Regions from separate parts of the Pseudidiomarina terrestris genome, predicted to be linked through region 2. Evidence: predicted binding sites of a transcription regulator. Region 2 holds the regulator's gene; each other region holds the start of a gene.
What was found. The regulator sigma-54, encoded in region 2, starts transcription at its own class of promoters, with help from an activator protein. The targets are predictions, from matches to a motif close to GTTGGCACGNNNNTNGNNT.
Positions count from the first base shown of each region.

Region 1: a site for sigma-54 is predicted at 2,157-2,175, ahead of J6J28_RS10190 (LiaF domain-containing protein). Genes of this name have one in related genera too.
Region 3: a site for sigma-54 is predicted at 2,388-2,406, ahead of J6J28_RS06510 (BON domain-containing protein). Genes of this name have one in related genera too.
Region 4: a site for sigma-54 is predicted at 2,356-2,374, ahead of J6J28_RS08560 (DUF2884 family protein). Genes of this name have one in related genera too.

Region 1 covers NZ_JAGGJE010000004.1:147,005-151,744, forward strand. Annotated here, with positions in the region: gene J6J28_RS10180 (DUF945 family protein) at 1-1,351, opposite strand, end outside; gene J6J28_RS10185 (DUF3750 domain-containing protein) at 1,468-2,004, shown strand; gene J6J28_RS10190 (LiaF domain-containing protein) at 2,211-2,879, shown strand; gene J6J28_RS10195 (OsmC domain/YcaO domain-containing protein) at 2,933-4,740, shown strand, end outside.
Region 2 covers NZ_JAGGJE010000001.1:220,912-225,651, reverse strand. Annotated here, with positions in the region: gene lptC (LPS export ABC transporter periplasmic protein LptC) at 1-37, shown strand, start outside; gene lptA (lipopolysaccharide transport periplasmic protein LptA) at 6-560, shown strand; gene lptB (LPS export ABC transporter ATP-binding protein) at 541-1,266, shown strand; gene J6J28_RS01030 (RNA polymerase factor sigma-54) at 1,298-2,686, shown strand; gene hpf (ribosome hibernation promoting factor) at 2,713-3,000, shown strand; gene ptsN (PTS IIA-like nitrogen regulatory protein PtsN) at 3,004-3,462, shown strand; gene rapZ (RNase adapter RapZ) at 3,466-4,317, shown strand; gene J6J28_RS01010 (HPr family phosphocarrier protein) at 4,314-4,592, shown strand; gene mgtE (magnesium transporter) at 4,657-4,740, shown strand, end outside.
Region 3 covers NZ_JAGGJE010000001.1:1,349,883-1,354,622, forward strand. Annotated here, with positions in the region: gene J6J28_RS06500 (GOLPH3/VPS74 family protein) at 1-793, opposite strand, end outside; gene J6J28_RS06505 (DUF924 family protein) at 1,268-1,807, opposite strand; gene J6J28_RS06510 (BON domain-containing protein) at 1,900-2,250, opposite strand; gene J6J28_RS06515 (hypothetical protein) at 2,419-2,859, shown strand; gene J6J28_RS06520 (M14 family metallopeptidase) at 2,852-4,267, opposite strand; gene J6J28_RS06525 (S66 peptidase family protein) at 4,401-4,740, shown strand, end outside.
Region 4 covers NZ_JAGGJE010000003.1:5,361-10,100, forward strand. Annotated here, with positions in the region: gene epmB (EF-P beta-lysylation protein EpmB) at 1-908, shown strand, start outside; gene J6J28_RS08555 (DUF3016 domain-containing protein) at 909-1,424, opposite strand; gene J6J28_RS08560 (DUF2884 family protein) at 1,511-2,308, opposite strand; gene groL (chaperonin GroEL) at 2,585-4,219, opposite strand; gene J6J28_RS08570 (co-chaperone GroES) at 4,258-4,551, opposite strand; gene cutA (divalent-cation tolerance protein CutA) at 4,722-4,740, shown strand, end outside.

The DNA of each region.
Region 1 (4,740 bases), on a different contig from region 2:
AACCATCTTCCTCGCGTAATACACCCTGCTGCACAAAGCTTTGGATCATCATCGCGGCTTGCTGGGCTGCAATCTGTTGCAGTTGTTCAACGGTCAATTCGCGCGCTTGTCCGGCATTAACCAGGCTCATCTGCACATACATTTGGGTTGCCCACTGCAACAGCGGTTTTTCTACATTCAGGTGGGTACTGGCGCGCATGTGTTCACGCCAGAACGCATCATCGTCCATGGCTTGTGGTAAGGCACGGACACCAGCAACCGACAGCGAGGCGCTGGCAACAAACTGACCTTCGGGCAAGCTGCCACTAAAGTTAGTGATCGTCAGCTCTGGCTCGGCCTGTAACAACGCCAGTCCCTGCTGCTCGAACAACTCTTCGAGAGCTGCCTGGAGCTGCTCGGGATCTGTGCCAGCATCGCTTTGCAGCAGTTGCAGATAGGCATCCATAAATCCCTTATCGATAGCGTTCATGGCAGTGTTCATACGCAGGTCATTGGTCTCGACGCCATTCACCCGTAGAGTATCAAACCCGTAGTCCATGGCCATCTGCACGAGCTCGTTTCCGGTCGCACTTGCCTCACTGATGGACACGACGTAGTCCATAGAGACCTTGTCGGCCCCCATCACTTCGCCGGCTTCTGCGGTCGTCACTGTCATGGCATCCAGAGTCATACTGCCGTGCCCTTCGTAAAACTGACCGCGTAACAGGGTTTGCAGCGATGCTTCAGCAAGGCCACTTAACTGTGCATTTTGCAGTTCAACCTGCAACGACTCGACCCCTAGATTAAACTCTGAAAAAGCGCCTTCGTATCTTAACGTTTTACCGTCGTACTGCCCCTGACCACCGTATTCTGCCAGTTCAAAACGTACTTCGCCGGTACGCTCGGTATTACTCAACTGCGGAATACTGTCGCGATAACTGGCATTGCCAGCCAGATTGACGGTACCTTGCTGCAGGTAAAGTAAACGGCTGCTATCCCACTGCACATAATCTTGCAGGCCCTGACCATCATTGCTGACCTGCCACGACGCAAGCCCAATTGCCAGTCCCTGATCTGTCAATAACGGACCGTGTTGCAGGGAAAGTTCGAACTCGGTGGTCACCACCTCACCGGTTGCCCCGTCTTCGAGCCCCAGAGCACGCGTATCAATACCAACCTCGATCACAGCATTTGCGCTCAACCAGTCGCGCTCGTAGCTGACCACCCGCGCTTGATATAAATGCTGAGATTCATCAAAAAGGGCCACGTAATCTTTAATCGCTGACTCTGTTTGCGTTCCGATGAAATAAGGAGTGACCGATAGCCCTGCAGCAACCACGACAATCCCGATAAATGCGCCCTTCTTGCTCATACTCATTGATCCATATCTTGATGTTAAAAGTAACGAGAAGATAACAAAATTGATCCTTCTTATCATAGTTTTTTAAGTTTAATGTTGTAACTAAATATAAGGAAAGGCACGGCGCTATGAAAAAATCAGTTGTTATTCTCACTTTATTGCTCGTGATCAGTGCTTGTTCTTCAAGTGATTGGCGCGATGCATCGCGGGAGTCGGCGGGCTTGGCCGCTGATCCGCAGCTACAGAATCAGGCCATTATTGAGGCCTATGCCGCTGATGCCTTTGGTTGGCGCGGCTGGTTTGCGGTTCATACCTGGCTGGCGGTAAAACCCGAGAACGCGACTGAGTATACGGTTTATGAGGTGGTCGGTTGGCGGGTTGATAATGGCGAGCCTGCACTGCGCGTCTACCAAACTAAAACTCCCGATCGCTACTGGTATGGCGCACGTCCTGAGAAGCTGCTGTCGCTCACCGGTATAGAGGCGGCTGAGCTGATCCCACAAATTGCGGAAGCATCAACCCGTTACCCCTGGGCAAATGAATACCGCGCGGTTCCTGGCCCCAACAGCAACACTTTTCCGGCCTGGATTGCATTACAATTTCCGCAACTGGGGCTAAAGCTCCCCTTCAGTGCCATCGGTAGCGGCTATGCCGATAACGAGTAGCAACATTAATGATGGTCGACTAAGATTCTTGCAGTCATTGCGCTCGTAACGAATCGCGTTAAAAACTGATGACTTTTGAATGCATTTGGTTAAATTAACCAACCGTATCTATGCGGACCAAGATAAAAACGTTGACTTACAATGGCTTATATTTTGGCCTTAATATTGCATAATTATCGGCAGGGTTCGCACAATAAGGAAGACTAATGCCTGTTAAACTCGAAGACCGTCCGCTTGAACAAGTCCGCGAAGAAACCGTCGATAAGCTTATCGTCAATTATAGTCGCGCGATTATTTCCGCCGAAGCTTTTGAACGACGTCTTGATGAAGCTATGGCCATGGACTCCAATCAACAGCTGGTTGAGCTCGTTGCTGACTTGCCGTTAGAAGCTGACCCCGGCTACGACGATTCTAAAGAGCGTTCGTTTACCCCAAATTACGCCGCGGCCAACACAAAATCAGAGCATGGCGAGACTGACGATAAACTCATTAGCATTCTGGGTTCCAATGTTCGTGAAGGGCAATGGCTGGTGCCTAAAAAGATTGTCGTTGTGGATGTTTTGGGCTCGGCTAAGATCGACTTCACCGACGCTGTTTTTCAGCACCAGCATGTAGAAATTCACGTATCTAATGTCCTCGGCAGCCTGGAAGTCTTTGTCCCTGAGAATGTAAATGTCACCAGCCGCATGTTTAATATCATCGGCTCTGCAGAAAACCATGCGCCATCGATGGGCAGCCGCCAGGCTCCGCAAATTACCATCACCGGCTGGACGCTGCTTGGCTCGGTAGAAGTTTCCGTGAAGCGCACCATGAAAGAAAAACTGGTCGCCTTTGCCAACAGCATGCGGGAAACCTTCGGCATGGAAAAGCAGTAGCTTATCAGGGATAATAGCGGGCATACCCTCATTCGTAACCCCGGTAGCCCGCCATGGAAATAAAAGTAAACTTTCTCGACAACTTGCGTCTCGAGGCTAAATTTGACGACTTCACGGTCATCACCGATCAGCCTATCCGTTACAAAGGCGACGGCTCGGCGCCGAGTCCGTTCGACTATTTCCTGGCCTCATCAGCGCTATGCGCCGCCTACTTCGTAAAGGTCTATTGCGTCTCGCGCGATATCGCTACCGACAACATTCGTCTTTCACAAAATAATATTGTCGACCCGGAAAATCGTTACAACCAGATCTTCAAGATCCAGGTCGAGCTGCCAGACGATATTTCTGACAAAGACCGGCAAGGTATTCTGCGCTCAATCGAGCGCTGTACGGTTAAAAAAGTGGTGCAAACGGGACCCGAATTCCAGATTGAAGTGGTTGAGAACCTTGATGAAGATGCTCAGGCTCTGCTGATGGGTGCACCAGATGGCAACGCACTGACCTATATTGAAGGTAAAGATCTGCCACTGGAGCAGACTATCGCTAATATGACGCAGATTCTTGCTGACCTGGGCATGAAAATTGAAATCGCCTCGTGGCGCAATATTGTGCCTCATGTCTGGTCTTTGCATATTCGTGATGCGGCTTCGCCCATGTGCTTCACCAATGGCAAAGGCGCCACGAAGGAAGCGGCGCTGGCGTCCGCGCTTGGTGAGTTCATTGAACGTCTGAGCTGCAACTTCTTCTACAATGATCAGTATTTTGGCGAAGAGCTCGCCAACGCGGAGTTTGTGCATTACCCGAATGAAAAATGGTTTAAACCCGGTGCTGACGATAGCCTGCCCGACGGAGTGCTGGATGAGCACTGCCGGGCATTTTACGACCCAGAGGGCGAGCTATGCGGATCGCACCTGATTGACACCAATTCCGGCAATGTGGAACGCGGCATTTGTGCCCTGCCTTTCGTGCGTCGCTCCGATGGCGAAACTGTGTATTTCCCTTCGAATTTGATTGAGAACCTCTACCTGAGCAACGGTATGAGCGCGGGAAATACCTTTCCTGAAGCGCAGGTCCAGTGTTTGTCCGAGATCTTTGAACGAGCGGTCAAAAAACAAATCATTGAGCAAGAGATTGCCCTACCTGATGTGCCGGACACGGTACTGGCCAAGTACCCGCATCTGGTCGAAGGTGTGCAAGCTCTTGAAGCCCAGGGCTACCCCGTGCTGGTTAAAGATGCTTCGCTGGGCGGTCAGTTCCCTGTCGCTTGTGTGACCCTGATGAACCCCCGCACCGGCGGCGTGTTTGCTTCATTTGGCGCGCATCCCAGCATGGCAGTTGCTATTGAGCGCAGCCTGACAGAGCTACTACAGGGCCGCAGCTTTGAGGGCCTTAATGATTTACCACCGCCCACCTTCAACAGCATGGAAGTGACCGAGCCGAACAATTTTGTCGAACACTTTATTGATTCATCCGGCGTGATCTCCTGGCGCTTCTTTAGTGCGCATAGCGATTATGACTTTACTGAGTGGGACTTCTCCGGCACCAACCAAGCAGAAGCCGACACCTTATTCGGTATTTTTGCGCAAATGGGGAAAGAGGTTTACGTGGCGCAGCATGACGCTCTGGGTGCACCCGTTTGCCGCATTCTGGTGCCCGGCTATTCGGAAGTTTACCCCGTTGAGGATTTGGTTTGGGACAACACCAATCAGGCGCTGAATTTCCGTGAGGATATTCTGAATCTGCACCGACTCAGTGATGCCGAGCTGGAGGACCTGGTGGATCGCCTGGAAGAAAGTCAGCTCGACAATTACACCGATATCATTACCTTGATTGGTGTTGAGTTCGATGAAAATACCGTATG
Region 2 (4,740 bases):
TGAGCATGTACAAACTACCTACAGTCGCAATCGCTAAACAGTTTTTCAGTGCCGCCCTGGTGCTGCTCGCTGCGGCCCTTTTCAGCCCGACGGTTGCAGCTCAGGGAAAAGCGGACTTTGAACAAGACATCAAGGTTGACTCCGAACGCGAATGGTTCGACATTCAAAACAAAATTGCCGTATTCGAAGACAATGCAGTGATCACCCAGGGAACCTTGCGTATTACCGCCGACCATCTTGAGGTTTCACAACAGGGTGAAAACGGCGTGCGTACCTTTACCGCCGAAGGCGCACCCGCGACCTACCAGCAGGAGCTGGAGGACGGTAACTTGATTCGTGCTGAGGCGGAAATCATTCGCTACGACGAGAACGCTGAGACGCTGACTTTGCTTGGTAATGTCAAAGTCACCCAGGCGAACAGCGAGATTCAAGGTAACGAGATCGTTTACGACTTCGCAAATCAGCAGCTCCGCGCTCGCCGTGGCGACGACGAAAGTGACCGAGTCACTACCATTTTCAAGCCTAAAAATAAGAACGATAATGAGCCAATTAATCGCTGAGCACCTCGCTAAATCCTACAAGAAACGTGAGGTCGTTAAAGACGTCAGCCTGACCGTTGAATCGGGTAAGGTCATTGGACTACTTGGCCCCAACGGCGCCGGCAAAACCACGACCTTTTATATGATTGTCGGACTCGTGGGTCATGACAAAGGACGTATCCTGCTCGATGATCAGGATATCTCCCTGCTGCCGATGCATGAGCGGGCGCGCAAAGGTATTGGCTACCTGCCACAGGAGTCGTCGATCTTTCGTAAGCTGACCGTGCGCGACAATATCATGGCGATTCTGGAAACCCGCAAAGAGCTGGATGCTAATGCGCGCGAAGAAAAAGTCGATGCGTTACTGGAAGAGTTCCATGTTGGCCACATTGCGAACAGTCTTGGCATGAGCCTCTCTGGAGGCGAACGCCGCCGGGTTGAAATTGCCCGGGCCTTAGCGGCCGAACCCGCTTTTATTTTGCTCGATGAGCCTTTTGCCGGTGTTGATCCTATTTCAGTTATCGACATTAAAAAGATTATTGAGCATTTGCGTAAACGCGGCATCGGCGTGCTGATCACTGACCATAACGTCCGTGAAACCTTATCCGTATGTGAGCATGCGTATATAGTTAGCCATGGGGAGTTGATTGCCGAAGGTGACGCCCATACTATTTTAAGTAACCAACAGGTAAAAGACGTTTACCTAGGCGATCAATTTACGCTGTAGACGATCAACCGCAACTTTCGGTGGTTACCCTATGAAGCAAGGCTTGCAACTTAAATTTAGCCAGCAACTGTCGATGACTCCTCAGTTGCAGCAGGCTATCCGCTTGCTTCAGCTTTCCAGCTTCGAATTGCAGCAAGAAGTTCAGCAGGCCCTCGAAGAAAACCCTTTGCTGGAGCAGGATGAGATCGAGGAGCCGCTGCGCGACCACGATGAAGAAGCCCTCAGCGATGACAATCACGAGTGGGACCAGAATTATACCGCGGAATTGATGGGCGCAGTCGGCCAAAACGATGCGGACTATGACGCCATGGTGTTTGGCTGTGGTAAGGAAACCCTGCATGACCACCTGCGCTGGCAGTTACAACTCTCTCACTTCTCTCCCGTAGATGAACAGATCGGCCTGGCTATTATCGACGCCATCAACGCAGCAGGATATCTGACCCAATCCGTCGACGAGCTGACCCAAGGGCTCAACTCCCAGTTGCAAGAACCTGTTGAAGACGACGAAGTCGCCGTGGTGCTCAAACGCATTCAGCAATTTGATCCGGTTGGCGTTGGCGCCCGTGATGTCAGTGAATGCCTGTTGCTGCAACTGCAACAATTTCCAGAACAGATGCCGTATTTAAGCCAGGCACGCAAAGCTGTTGCTAACTACGTGGAATTGCTAGGACAGCGGGATTACCGATCGCTGTGCAAATATCTGAAATTGAACGAAACTCAGTTAACTGAGGTGCTTGCTATTGTTCAGCAGCTGCAACCCCATCCCGGCGACCGCTTTGAGCAAAACGATGATGCGTACGTGATACCCGATGTGGTCGTGCACAAAAAAAATAGTCGCTGGATAGTTGAGCTAAATCCGCAAAGTTTGCCTAAACTAAAAGTAAATAGCAGTTACGCAGCACTAATACAGGATGCCAAACAAAGCGACGATATGAGCTACATTCGCCAGCACTTACAGGAAGCAAAATGGTTTATTCGCAGTATCGAAAGCCGCAATGAAACCCTGTTAAAAGTCGCGACTTCGATTGTGCAACGCCAACAGGCCTTTTTTGAGCTTGGTGAAGAGGCGATGAAACCTATGGTGCTCGCGGACATCGCCGCTGCCATCGAAATGCATGAATCCACCGTATCCAGAGTAACTTCCCAAAAGTATATGCATACGCCTCGCGGTGTGTTTGAATTGAAGTACTTTTTCTCGAGCCAACTCAGCACTGATGGTGGTGAGGACTGTTCTTCAACCGCTATCCGGGCGTTGCTGAAAAAGCTAGTCGCCGCCGAAAACCCGAAGAAGCCGCTAAGCGACAGTAAACTGACTGAGCTGATGTCGGACCAAGGGATTCAGGTTGCTAGAAGGACGATTGCCAAATATCGGGAGGCGCTCCAAATACCGCCCTCGAACCAGCGCAAGCGTCTTATTTAAATCTTGGACAATAGAAGGAAGATGTTATGCAAATTAATCTGACTGGTCATCATATTGAGATTACTGACGCGTTGAGAGATTACGTCAATACCAAGTTTGCGAAGCTAGAGCGTCATTTTGACCACATTAGTAATGTCCATGTGATTTTAAATGTTGAAAAGTTAACCCAAAAAGCGGAAGCTACGCTGCATGTCAGTGGTGGCGAAATTTACGCCGATTCAGAACATGAAGATATGTACGCGGCGATCGATGGCTTAATTAATAAGCTCGACCGTCAAGTGATTAAACACAAAGAAAAGATGAAACGTCACTAAATCATGGATTTATCCTCACTGTTAAGCCCGGACTGCACCCGTTGTGCAGTCGCGGGCACAAGTAAAAAGAAAGTTCTCGAACTCATCGGTCAGCTGGCCGCGCCGCGTTTATCCGGAACCACAAGTTTTGATGTTTTCGAGAGCTTGCTCAATCGCGAACGCCTTGGTAGCACCGGTATCGGGCTAGGCGTCGCCATTCCCCATGGGCGTTTAGGCACGGCCAACAAACCCGTCGCGGTATTGATGACCCTTGCTGATGGAATCGATTTCGACGCCATTGACAACCAGCCCGTTGATATCGTTTTTGCATTGCTGGTTCCTGAAGAAGAGCATGAGCAACATTTACAGACTCTTGCGGCTGTGGCGCAGCGTCTGAACGACAAGTCCTGCACCCGCGCACTGCGTGAGGCGAGCAGCGATAAGGAATTGTTCGATTTATTTACCGACAACGGTAGTGGCTAAGTTATGCAGCTGATTATCGTTACCGGCCGTTCGGGATCAGGGAAGACCATTGCGTTAAGGGTTTTAGAAGATCTCGGCTACTACTGTGTCGATAACTTACCTATTATGCTATTGCCCACCCTGGTGCATGCTATCCAGGAGCAATATGCGAACGTCGCGGTCAGTGTCGACGTCAGAAACTTACCCGGCTCACATGACGACCTGAGTGATGCTCTCGATTTTCTTCCTGACAACATCAAGCCAGAAATTCTGTACCTCGACTCCAATGACCAGGTGTTACTGCGTCGATTCGGTGAAACACGCCGGTTGCACCCCCTGTCGCGCAATGAAATGCCCTTAAGTGAGGCGCTTCAGACCGAATCAAAGTTACTCGAACCGCTCGCTGAGCGTGCCACCTGGCGTATCGAAAGCAGCGACCTCAGTGTTCATCAGCTGAGTGAGCAGGTCAGCGAGCGCGTACTCGGTCGCGCAGCATCACGACTCATTGTGGTCTTCCAGTCCTTTGGTTTTAAATATGGTTTACCGCCGGATCTGGACTATGCATTTGACACCCGTATTCTGCCTAATCCGCATTGGGAGCCAGAATTAAAACCGCTGACGGGCAACGACCCAGCGGTACAGCATTTCTTTGCCCAACAGCCTCTGGTGACCAAGTTTGTGCATCAGGTGGAAACCTTTCTAGCTACCTGGTTACCTTATTTCCAGCGGAGTAACCGCAGCTACCTGACCATTGGTATTGGCTGCACTGGCGGTCAGCACCGTTCCGTGTATATCGCTGAACAGCTGGCAGAACGCTTTGCCGACCATGAATTCAAAGTTCAGGTTCGCCATCGTGAAGGATTCCGCCGCCAATGACCACTGAAGCCCGTAAATCTGTCATCATCAAAAACAAGTTAGGCCTGCACGCCCGTGCTGCCACCAAACTAGCCAAACTCACACAACAGTTCGACGCGAAAGTCGCCATTGTGCAAGACGGTAAAGAGGTCGATGCCTCCAGCGTTTTGTGCCTGCTACTGCTTGCCAGCGGTCAAGGCAAAGAGATCGAGGTCATCGCCCGTGGCAGTGAAGCTCAGACTGCCGTTGACGCGGTCGCCAGTCTCATCGAAGCCCGTTTTGAAGAAGACAGCTAGCGAAGAAGGCATGACGAAATTCCTTTAATGCGATAAACTCCTCATATTCATAGGAGTTTTCATCATGCTTCCAGAAGTCGCTGAAAAAGAATTTGCCGAACAACGGCTACAAGACGTGACCGAAGCACTTGCGCGTGGCATGTACGTG
Region 3 (4,740 bases), 1.1 Mb from region 2:
TTGCTGTTTGACCTAATAACTCTCCGTTGACCACTTGTTCGATTCGCTCTTTATTCGACTTCAACTCGTCTTTACTAAAGACCTGCGGCAATAAACGAGCGCCTTTGGCTAAGGAAACAATGACCGCTATTCGTGGATCAATCTCCAGCGGTCGATCAAGAATTAACCGCCGCATCTCGCTCCGCAGATGTTGTTCCGGTGCTGGATTCACTTCCGGATACACCCGCTTGGTAAACAACCAGAGTACCTTCTTCTCTTCCAGCTCAACAACACCGTCCGCCACCAATGCCTGCGCAACTTTATGTTTTAATTTAGGAATGGCTCCTACGCGCATCACCCAGTCTTTCAATTTGCCACGACGTTTCGCAGTGGCCATCTTCTGGAGGGCTTCGTCAAACACCTGGTCACCCGTCGGTGCGTCATCGAGCACCCGCACTTTGTCTTTATTCTCGGCATCCACTTCGATGCGCTTCATCAGCAGCAGGTCAGCCAGGATGGCGGCGGCCACACCGTAATTGATATAAGCGGCATTCATGGTGCCCTTCTCTTCACAAAGCGCCAATAACATCAATGCTTCATAAAGCTTCAGCGGCTGTTCAGTAGTCGGGGTTCCAGTATGCATAAAATTCTTCCCATTTTTGTTGTCGTAGACGATTGCGCCGACCTGGGCAGCGAGTTCAGTTTGGTCTAATCCATTTCCAGCTCGCTCGTGTTGCAATAAATAGCCCAGCTGCCGCGCGCATTCACGCGCAACTTGAGTCGTTAGATCGACTTCGCTTTCCTGCGCTGTCACAACTCACCTCCCTGTTACTCCCTGTTACCCATGCCAGTTGGTTAAAATCTAAGCTTACCCCATAAGCCTGGATTCCCGACATCCGAAAAACGTAACATTCTGTAAGTCATCAATCACTGAGCAACAGGACACCAAACCGAAGCTCTCAAGATGAGCTAGGAGCTAGGAGCTAGGAGTTTGATGCAAAACGCCCTGCTGCACCAACTATGCTGCAAGGGCAAAATAATGCCGCAAATCTGGTGCATTATTTTTCGTATTTTAAAATACCACCATAGACTCATAGCTAAGCTGGTGCCTAAGTGATTTTTAAACGTAGACTGGGGTTTCGTTGAAAGAGTCGCTGCTAGAACCACTGATAGACTTAGTAATAGAAGAACGCATCAGACTGAGATCGGATGGATTGCGGCCGAATTAATCATGGCGCTTAGCCGCGACCGGTGTTTGCCCGGCTCGGTTCTCCCCCCCTTTTTGGGATTAAAAGCTGGAGTCAGGCTGCTCCAGGAATTCTTGCTCTGCAGCGCTGGAGGTGCGCCCTAAAGCTGCGTTCCGATGGGGATAACGGCCAAAACGCTTGAGAATATCCAGATGTTTCACCTCAAAATCATAGTTATTCTCAAGGCCGGGTTTCTTGTAAAGCCGCAAGGCTTGTTCATGAATGACCAACGATTCACTATGCATGTACGGCATGTATAAAAATGCTTTCTCGGTGGCTTTTAACTCTCTGTCGACTCCCTTTGCAACAGCTTCCTGGGCAAGCACCAAGGCCATGGGGTCCTGTGCAAAAGCGCCTGGGGAGTCACGATAAATATTACGGGAGAATTGGTCGAGTACGATGATCTCCGCCAGGCGTCCACGCGCGCTTTCACGCCATTGCCAGCATTCCCCTTCCTTTGCAGCTGCAAGCACCTCGCCAAAGCGATTGGCAATACGCTTGTCTAACTGATCATTTTTGCTGAACCAGTCTTTCGCGGACAGTTCGCTGAACCAAAAGTCCAAAACAGTAGTTGCATTCATCATTATCTCCCTGTCAAAAAGCCCCATGCAACATGAGAAGCATGGGGCTTATGGACACAATCTACGTTGGCTAATTTCATCAGCCAGCTCTATCAGTTAGCTTCTTCCTTTACGCTCAACTGATTACGCACACCTACTACACCTTCAGTATCGCGAGCGAGCCGTTCAAGTTCAATATAAGCGTCGTGAGTGGGGACTTCGCCGGTTAAGGTAACCACACCACCAGTCGTTTCGACAGTGACCTGCGCAGCACTTTCGAGCGCCATCAGTTTGCTTTGAACCTTGGCATTAATCGCCGCATCACTGACATGGTCACCACCGTCCTGGGTCGCAACTTCCGTCGCCTGTGCGGCTAGGTCGATTGGCGTTGTCGCTACGGCAGCAGTACCGAAAGCTAGCGCGAACACTGAGGCTAACGATGCAAATACGTTTCTTATCTTCATGAGATTCCTCCTCATTTCGAGTAAAAAAATTGCTGTTCCACTATAACTATAGTTGGCTGAGTAAGAATATAAAGCCGCTTTGCACAGTCTTAACTCCATCAGGACTAGGTTAATTTTTGTACATGAGCTAAACCTATAAGGTGACACCATGCCAAAGGAGGCAAGCAAATGAACCGAATTCTATCTATTTTTATTACCGCTGCGTTTGCATTAAGCGCCACAACCGTCCTTGCACAAACACAGGACGCAACTCAATCAAAAGAGTCAACTGAGACCAAAGCAAGCGAAGATCCCCCGAAGAAAAAAATGAAGAGAATGGATAAAACCACGCCCAAGCTTAACCTCTCTGCTGGTCAAAACGATGATAACCCTGACTTTATCGATGCGGATTCAGACGATGACAGCGTGCTCGATACCACCGCAGACGATGACGCTAAGCCAGCAGCAGCTGCTCATGAAGCGGCCCACGTCGTCCAGCAGCGTGCCGAACGGACCGAAGCAAGTACTGAAGAAAGTACTGAAGAAAGTACTGAAGAGAGTACTGAAAAGAAAACGTCTAAGAAGAAAAAAGGCGGCAACCGTGAGTCACCGCCTGGGAGCATTAATTAAACTGGATGACCACCCCCGCCAACACGGCAACGACCACCTCATCCTGTTGCTGTAACAGGAAGGTGGCATTCTGCCTTTGTTGGGGGCGTGATCCAGGGAGCGACCGCGGATTGACCAATACCGGTAGGTGGGTGCTGATATTCAGCTTATCGGCGTCACCATCAAAGTGGGTAAAACCCTCTTTCAGCAACTGCAGATATTCATGATGTGACAACGTCAGGCCCTTCGCCGGAACGCTATACGCCTTGCCCGCTTTGTAGGTTAGATTCTGCGCGTCATGGCGCTCAAACGCTGGAAACACCGATAAATCACCAACTTCTCGAATCGAACCATTACGACGCGCATCTGCGCTGCGGTTGATGCCGATATCGATGCGGTAAGTGTGTTCACCGTCCACCACCTGCACGTCGTCGAAGATCACATCTTTAAAGCTATTCGAATTATTCATCGGAATCTTGTGGTAAGGCTCCAGCGTGACGTCCGCGTAGGCCTCATTGGCAATACTGTCGAGTGCGCGAATCAACATCGCCACATTAACCGCACGGGCCTTCTGGCGATTCGGATCCTGCGGGTAGGCACCGGATTCGATTAAAATCGTGCTAATCCCCATCGCGGAGAAATTATCACCGAAAGCTCGCGGCGCGAACGTGTCGTTATAGCGACCGACGTGGCCCGGGATCATCGCCTCTGTTACCGCACCCAGATCGCCGATGAGTTTCATCGCGCGGCCACGACTATCGTTAATATCCTTGGCATGGTTATAGGCTGGTGCCAGTACTGAAATGGTTGCCGTTTTTCCGGTGTTGCCAACTTCGTAATAACGGCTTTGGTCGTGCAAGTTAAAGCCGAAATCGGGTTGCAGGGCTTTGCTCTGTGCCATTAATACCTGCCCCTCTGGCGTTTGCAATGCCATGGCGTCGCGATTCACATCAATGCCCTGAACGTTGTACCGTTGCGCAAGTTCTGCACCGTCCGGATTGACCATAGGAATCATATGCAGGGTGATATCATCGGCCCAGCTTTCGCGCCACTGTTCGTCTTTCTCAATTTTTTCCATCAAATCGAACAAAGCTGGCGTCGCTGTCGACTCATCACCGTGCATTTGTGACCACATGAACACGACGGTATCGCCTTCGCCGACACTGATCCGGTAAATCGGCCGACCCTGATAAGAGCTGCCGACCTGCTCAGTGCGAAACAGATCGTTTTGCTTGATCTGCTCAATAAAGGGCTCGATATCAGCAAAACGAATTTGCTGTTTGTCTAATCCGGCGACGAGCTTAACATCATGATGATGGCTATGATTGTGCTCGTTGTGAGCTTTTGGATCATGCGCCAGCGTAGTTGCGGACATGACGGAAGCCGCAATAAAGCCGCTGAAAATAAGGGGTAAACTAAGTTTTTTCATTTTTTATTGCTTCTCAGGGTTCAATTACTAATAAATTATTACTAGGATTGAGAGTAGCCGTTGACGCCAAACTGCGTCAACCATCACAAGTTCAACAGACCCAAATCTAAGACTAATAAAAGGTAACCTTGTCATGGATCGCAGATCTTTCATGAAAACTCTGGCCGCTGGAGCGGTTGCAACACAATTTATGTCTCCTGCACAGCTTGCCGCGTCGCCTTTTGCCGCCGGCTCGTCGGCCTTGAATGCCGGTCGCTTGCCCAAAGCTTTGAAAGCCGGCGATACTGTGCGCATGGTTGCACCAGCCAGCGCCGTGCAAGACCGCCATCATGTCATCATTGCCAAAGAAACCTTCGAAAAACTCGGCTTCAAGGTGCAACTTGGTGACTACGTGTTCGGCCGCCATGGTTACCTTTCAGGTACGGACCAAGAGCGCGCGGAGGACGTGAATAAAGCCTTTGCCGATGATAGCG
Region 4 (4,740 bases), on a different contig from region 2:
ATTGGGTGGCTGCACATAGCCCGGCACGGGAACTCTTTCCGTTGCAAGTTACCCGCCATTTCGTGAGCTTAATGACGCCGGGAGATTGCGATGACCCTTTGCTGCGGCAGGTCATGCCACACCAGGATGAATATAAAGAGGCTGCCGGTTTTACCACCGACCCTCTGGCTGAGCAGCAGAGTTCACAGCCAGGTCTGCTGCACAAGTATCGTTCGCGTGTTCTGGTCATCTTGCGTGGCGGCTGCGCAATTAATTGTCGCTATTGCTTTCGCCGTCATTTTCCCTATGCCGATCATCATTTCGGTCCACAGCAACGGGCGGAACTCATTAACTACATTCGTCAGGACGCTGCCATTAATGAAGTCATCGTCAGCGGCGGTGACCCACTGCTGGCAACGGATGAGCAGTTCACCCGATTGCTGGACGAGCTGGAGCAGCTACCGCAGTTGCTACGCATACGTATCCATTCACGCTTACCCGTAGTGCTGCCCGAACGCTTAACTGATGCGTTGGCGCAACGACTGGCCGCTAGTCGCCTGCAAGCGATTTTGGTGATTCATGCCAACCACCCGAGGGAAATCGCCCCGCAGCTGCAGGAACGTTTACAGGCCTGGGTGAATGCTGGCATTACCGTGCTCAATCAGAGTGTGTTGTTGCGCGACATCAATGATGATGCCGCAACTCTGGCAGAACTGAGTGAACGCTTATTTGCTGCGCGCGTGCTGCCGTACTATCTGCACCAACTCGACAAAGTAAAAGGCGCCAGCCACTTTGCCGTGACTGACGCCCATGCCTGCGCAATTGCAGCGCAACTGCGTGCATTGTTACCAGGTTTCCTGGTGCCGCGGCTGGTCCGTGAAATCGCAGGCGAGCCAAGCAAAACACCACTGGAACTGACCCTGGTTTAATTAGCGAACATCAAACTGCCGTTGCACCCACTCGGTCATCAGGCGTTTTTCGCGATACAGGTTATCGTTACTGGTACCGTGTATGCTACGCAGGGTCGATGAACCATCACCTAAGTCCTTAAGGCGCACATCCTCATTCGAGGAAATCACCTCACCATTGGCATCAGTGTAGCTATACGAAAAACTCATGGTGGGGAACGACAAGCTGTCAAGAACCCTTACATGCCCACTACCGCCGACACCATAAGTCGGTTCGATGCGACCAGCAAGATCCAAGTCGGTCATGGTAATCGCCAACTTATGATCCTCTGGCAGCTTCTCACCAAGGTCCTGCCAGTGCGCTGTCAGGCGCTCCATCACTCGTTTCTCAAAGCGTTCCTGAATGTCACTCACCGCTTCAATATCACGGTAATCATCAACGCCTTCCCACTTCACTTTCACTTCGGCAGCAAAAGCTGACGTCGTCAGCAGAGTCGCAACTAATGCAGTTGTGATTCGATTAAAGTTTTTCATCATGCACCTCCTAATTCCTGCTTCTACTATAAGATGCACGCAACGCTTTAGTTGTGACAATATGAATAAAGAAAGCTATCCGTCGCGACTTATGCTTGGTCATCGTGATGCGAATCTTGCTTGACTGTGACTGAAAATAAGTCAAAGCGACTCACATCTTGTACTTGTTCTTTTAATGCTTCTTCAAGATTGTCGATTTGAGCAAATGACTGACACAATTGATCAGCTTTTGCCTCAATCAGCTCAGCGCGCGACTCCATTTCCTGTTCAACTTTAGCACCAAAAGATTCCATACGTTTCTCAAATGCCTGGCTATCACCACCGGAAAATATCATTTCTTTGCCCACTGCAACGAGGATACTACCGATTGCTTTTTGCACCGTGTCTTCGACTGCAGCTTGAAGTTCTTGCTCAAATTCTTTACCCAAAAAGTTATCGCCTTCGATGCCGTTATGGTTTACGTAAATAACTTGGTCGCTAGCAAACTTGGCATCAACTTCGGCGCGAATCGTCGCTAGTTTTTCATTCAAATCGTCCGCGGCCGTATTCCCTTCCCCTAGCAACTCATTAAACGCCATATTGAAGCCATCAGATGCTAAATTTAAACCTTCAATAACGACCATTTTCACTTCTGGAACAACGTTATGAATCCGCGCTGAATATTCGGTAACGACTGCCTGTTGAGCTGGGTTAAGTTGTACCGCACTACCATCTATCCAGAGGCTTTTGTCGTTCTTTATTTCATATAACAAGGCTTCTTTTTGGTCAAAAAACTGAATCGAATCTTGTTGTATTTTAAGTCCGCCCTCAACTTCAGCGTTGCATGAGTTATGTGCATAAGCACTGGTGGTTGAAAGAAGTAACGCAGCTGCGATAAGAGTTTTCATGATTAATCCTTGGTTCTTGGTTACACGAATAGTGGTTGCAAAAACTAAAGCAATTCTAGTGCCAACAATATTTAATCATGTTAAATCAATAATTTAATGACAGGCTTACTCTTTGGGTCGGGACAAAAACTATGCTTATTAGTGCTTTTAACACTATTTTGGCGAGATTCAACACCCCCTTTCAAGTCAGCACTAGCACCCAAAGTTCAGACAATAAAAAACCTCGGCAATTTAAAACTGCCGAGGTTTTCGTGTTAACGCTAGATCAAGCGCGGGCTACATCATGCCGCCCATTCCGCCCATGCCACCCATGTCAGGGGCTGGGGCTTCATCTTTTGGTAACTCTGCAACCATCGCTTCGGTGGTGATCATCAGAGCTGCAACAGATGCTGCGAACTGCAGCGCTGAACGGGTGACTTTGGTTGGATCCAGAATCCCCATTTCCAGCATGTCGCCGTAGGTGTCGTTACCGGCATTGTAACCGTAGTTGCCTTCACCGTTTTTCACGTTGTTGGCAACCACTGAACCTTCAGCACCAGCGTTCATTGCGATTTGACGTAATGGTGATTCCATTGCCCGCAATGCCAGCTTGATACCGACGTTCTGATCTTCGTTGTCACCGCGTAAGTCAGCCAGCATGCTCGCTGCACGTACCAGGGCAACACCACCGCCAGGAACCACGCCTTCTTCAACGGCTGCACGAGTCGCATGCAGAGCATCTTCAACGCGCGCTTTCTTCTCTTTCATTTCCATCTCAGTGGCAGCACCGACTTTGATGACGGCAACACCGCCAGCTAATTTAGCCAGACGTTCTTGCAGTTTCTCTTTGTCGTAATCTGAAGATGTTTCTTCGATTTGCTGTTTGATCTGAGTCACGCGGCCTTCGATGGCAGCTTCGTCGCCGTTACCGTCAACAATGGTGGTGTTATCTTTGTTGATAACAACACGCTTCGCGGTACCTAGGTCTTCTAACTGTGCTTTTTCCAGTTCCATGCCGATTTCTTCTGAAATCACAGTACCGCCGGTCAACACAGCGATGTCTTGTAACATAGCTTTGCGACGATCACCGAAACCAGGAGCTTTAACAGCTGACACTTTAACGATGCCGCGCATGTTGTTCACAACCAATGTTGCTAAGGCTTCACCTTCAACATCTTCAGCGATGATCAACAACGGCTTGCCAGATTTCGCCACGCCTTCAAGGGTAGGCAACAGCTCACGGATGTTTGAAATTTTCTTATCAACTAACAGGATATAGGGGCTATCGAGTTCGACAGTGCCGTTTTCCTGGTTGTTGATGAAGTATGGCGACAGGTAGCCACGGTCGAACTGCATACCTTCAACGACATCGAGTTCGTCGTGTAAAGCCTGGCCTTCTTCAACAGTGATAACGCCTTCGTTACCCACTTTTTCCATTGCGTTAGCAATGATTTCGCCGATGGTGCTATCTGCGTTTGCAGAAATAGTACCGACCTGAGCGATAGCTTTGTTGTTGTCGCAAGGCTGAGACAGCTTTTTCAGCTCTTCAACAGCGCTGATAACGGCTTTATCGATACCACGTTTCAGATCCATCGGGTTCATACCCGCAGCGACAGCTTTCAAGCCTTCGTTGACAATGGATTGCGCAAGTACAGTCGCGGTGGTCGTACCATCGCCCGCTTCGTCATTCGCTTTAGACGCAACTTCTTTGACCATCTGCGCGCCCATATTCTCGAACTTGTCTTCCAGCTCGATTTCTTTCGCTACTGACACACCATCTTTGGTGATGACAGGGGCGCCAAAGGATTTTTCTAAAACAACGTTACGGCCTTTTGGACCCAATGTGACTTTGACCGCGTCGGCGAGTACGTTCACGCCTTTCAGCATACGTTGGCGGGCAGTATTACCAAATTTGACTTCTTTAGCTGACATATTCGTTATCCTCTTTCGAAATTGTTTCCAGGGGAAGCTTAACCTTCAACGATCGCGAGAATATCTGCCTCGCTCATGATCAGGTACTCTTCGCCATCAATTTTCTGGGTTTTGACGCCATAGCCTTCATTGAACAACACGCTGTCGCCGACTTTTACGTCAAGCGCTTTCACGTCACCGTTGTCCAGAATACGACCGTTACCTACTGCAACGACTTCACCACGGGTTGATTTTTCCGCAGCTGAGCCGGTCAGTACGATACCGCCTGCTGACTTGGTTTCTGCTTCTGAACGTTTAATGATCACACGATCATGTAAAGGACGAAGTTTCATCTGTGATAACTCCTACACCTAGGTTGTGGATGGATAACTTACCCTTGTGATTCATCCCAAGGGCTGTTAAAAAGTTCGTGCCACAGTTATGGGGGGGCACAAGTCGGAACACAAGGCTTGAGACAAAATTTTTTTCCGATTTCCAAGCAAAAAAGAATAAAGGAATCGTTATGACTACATCCTTTCAAG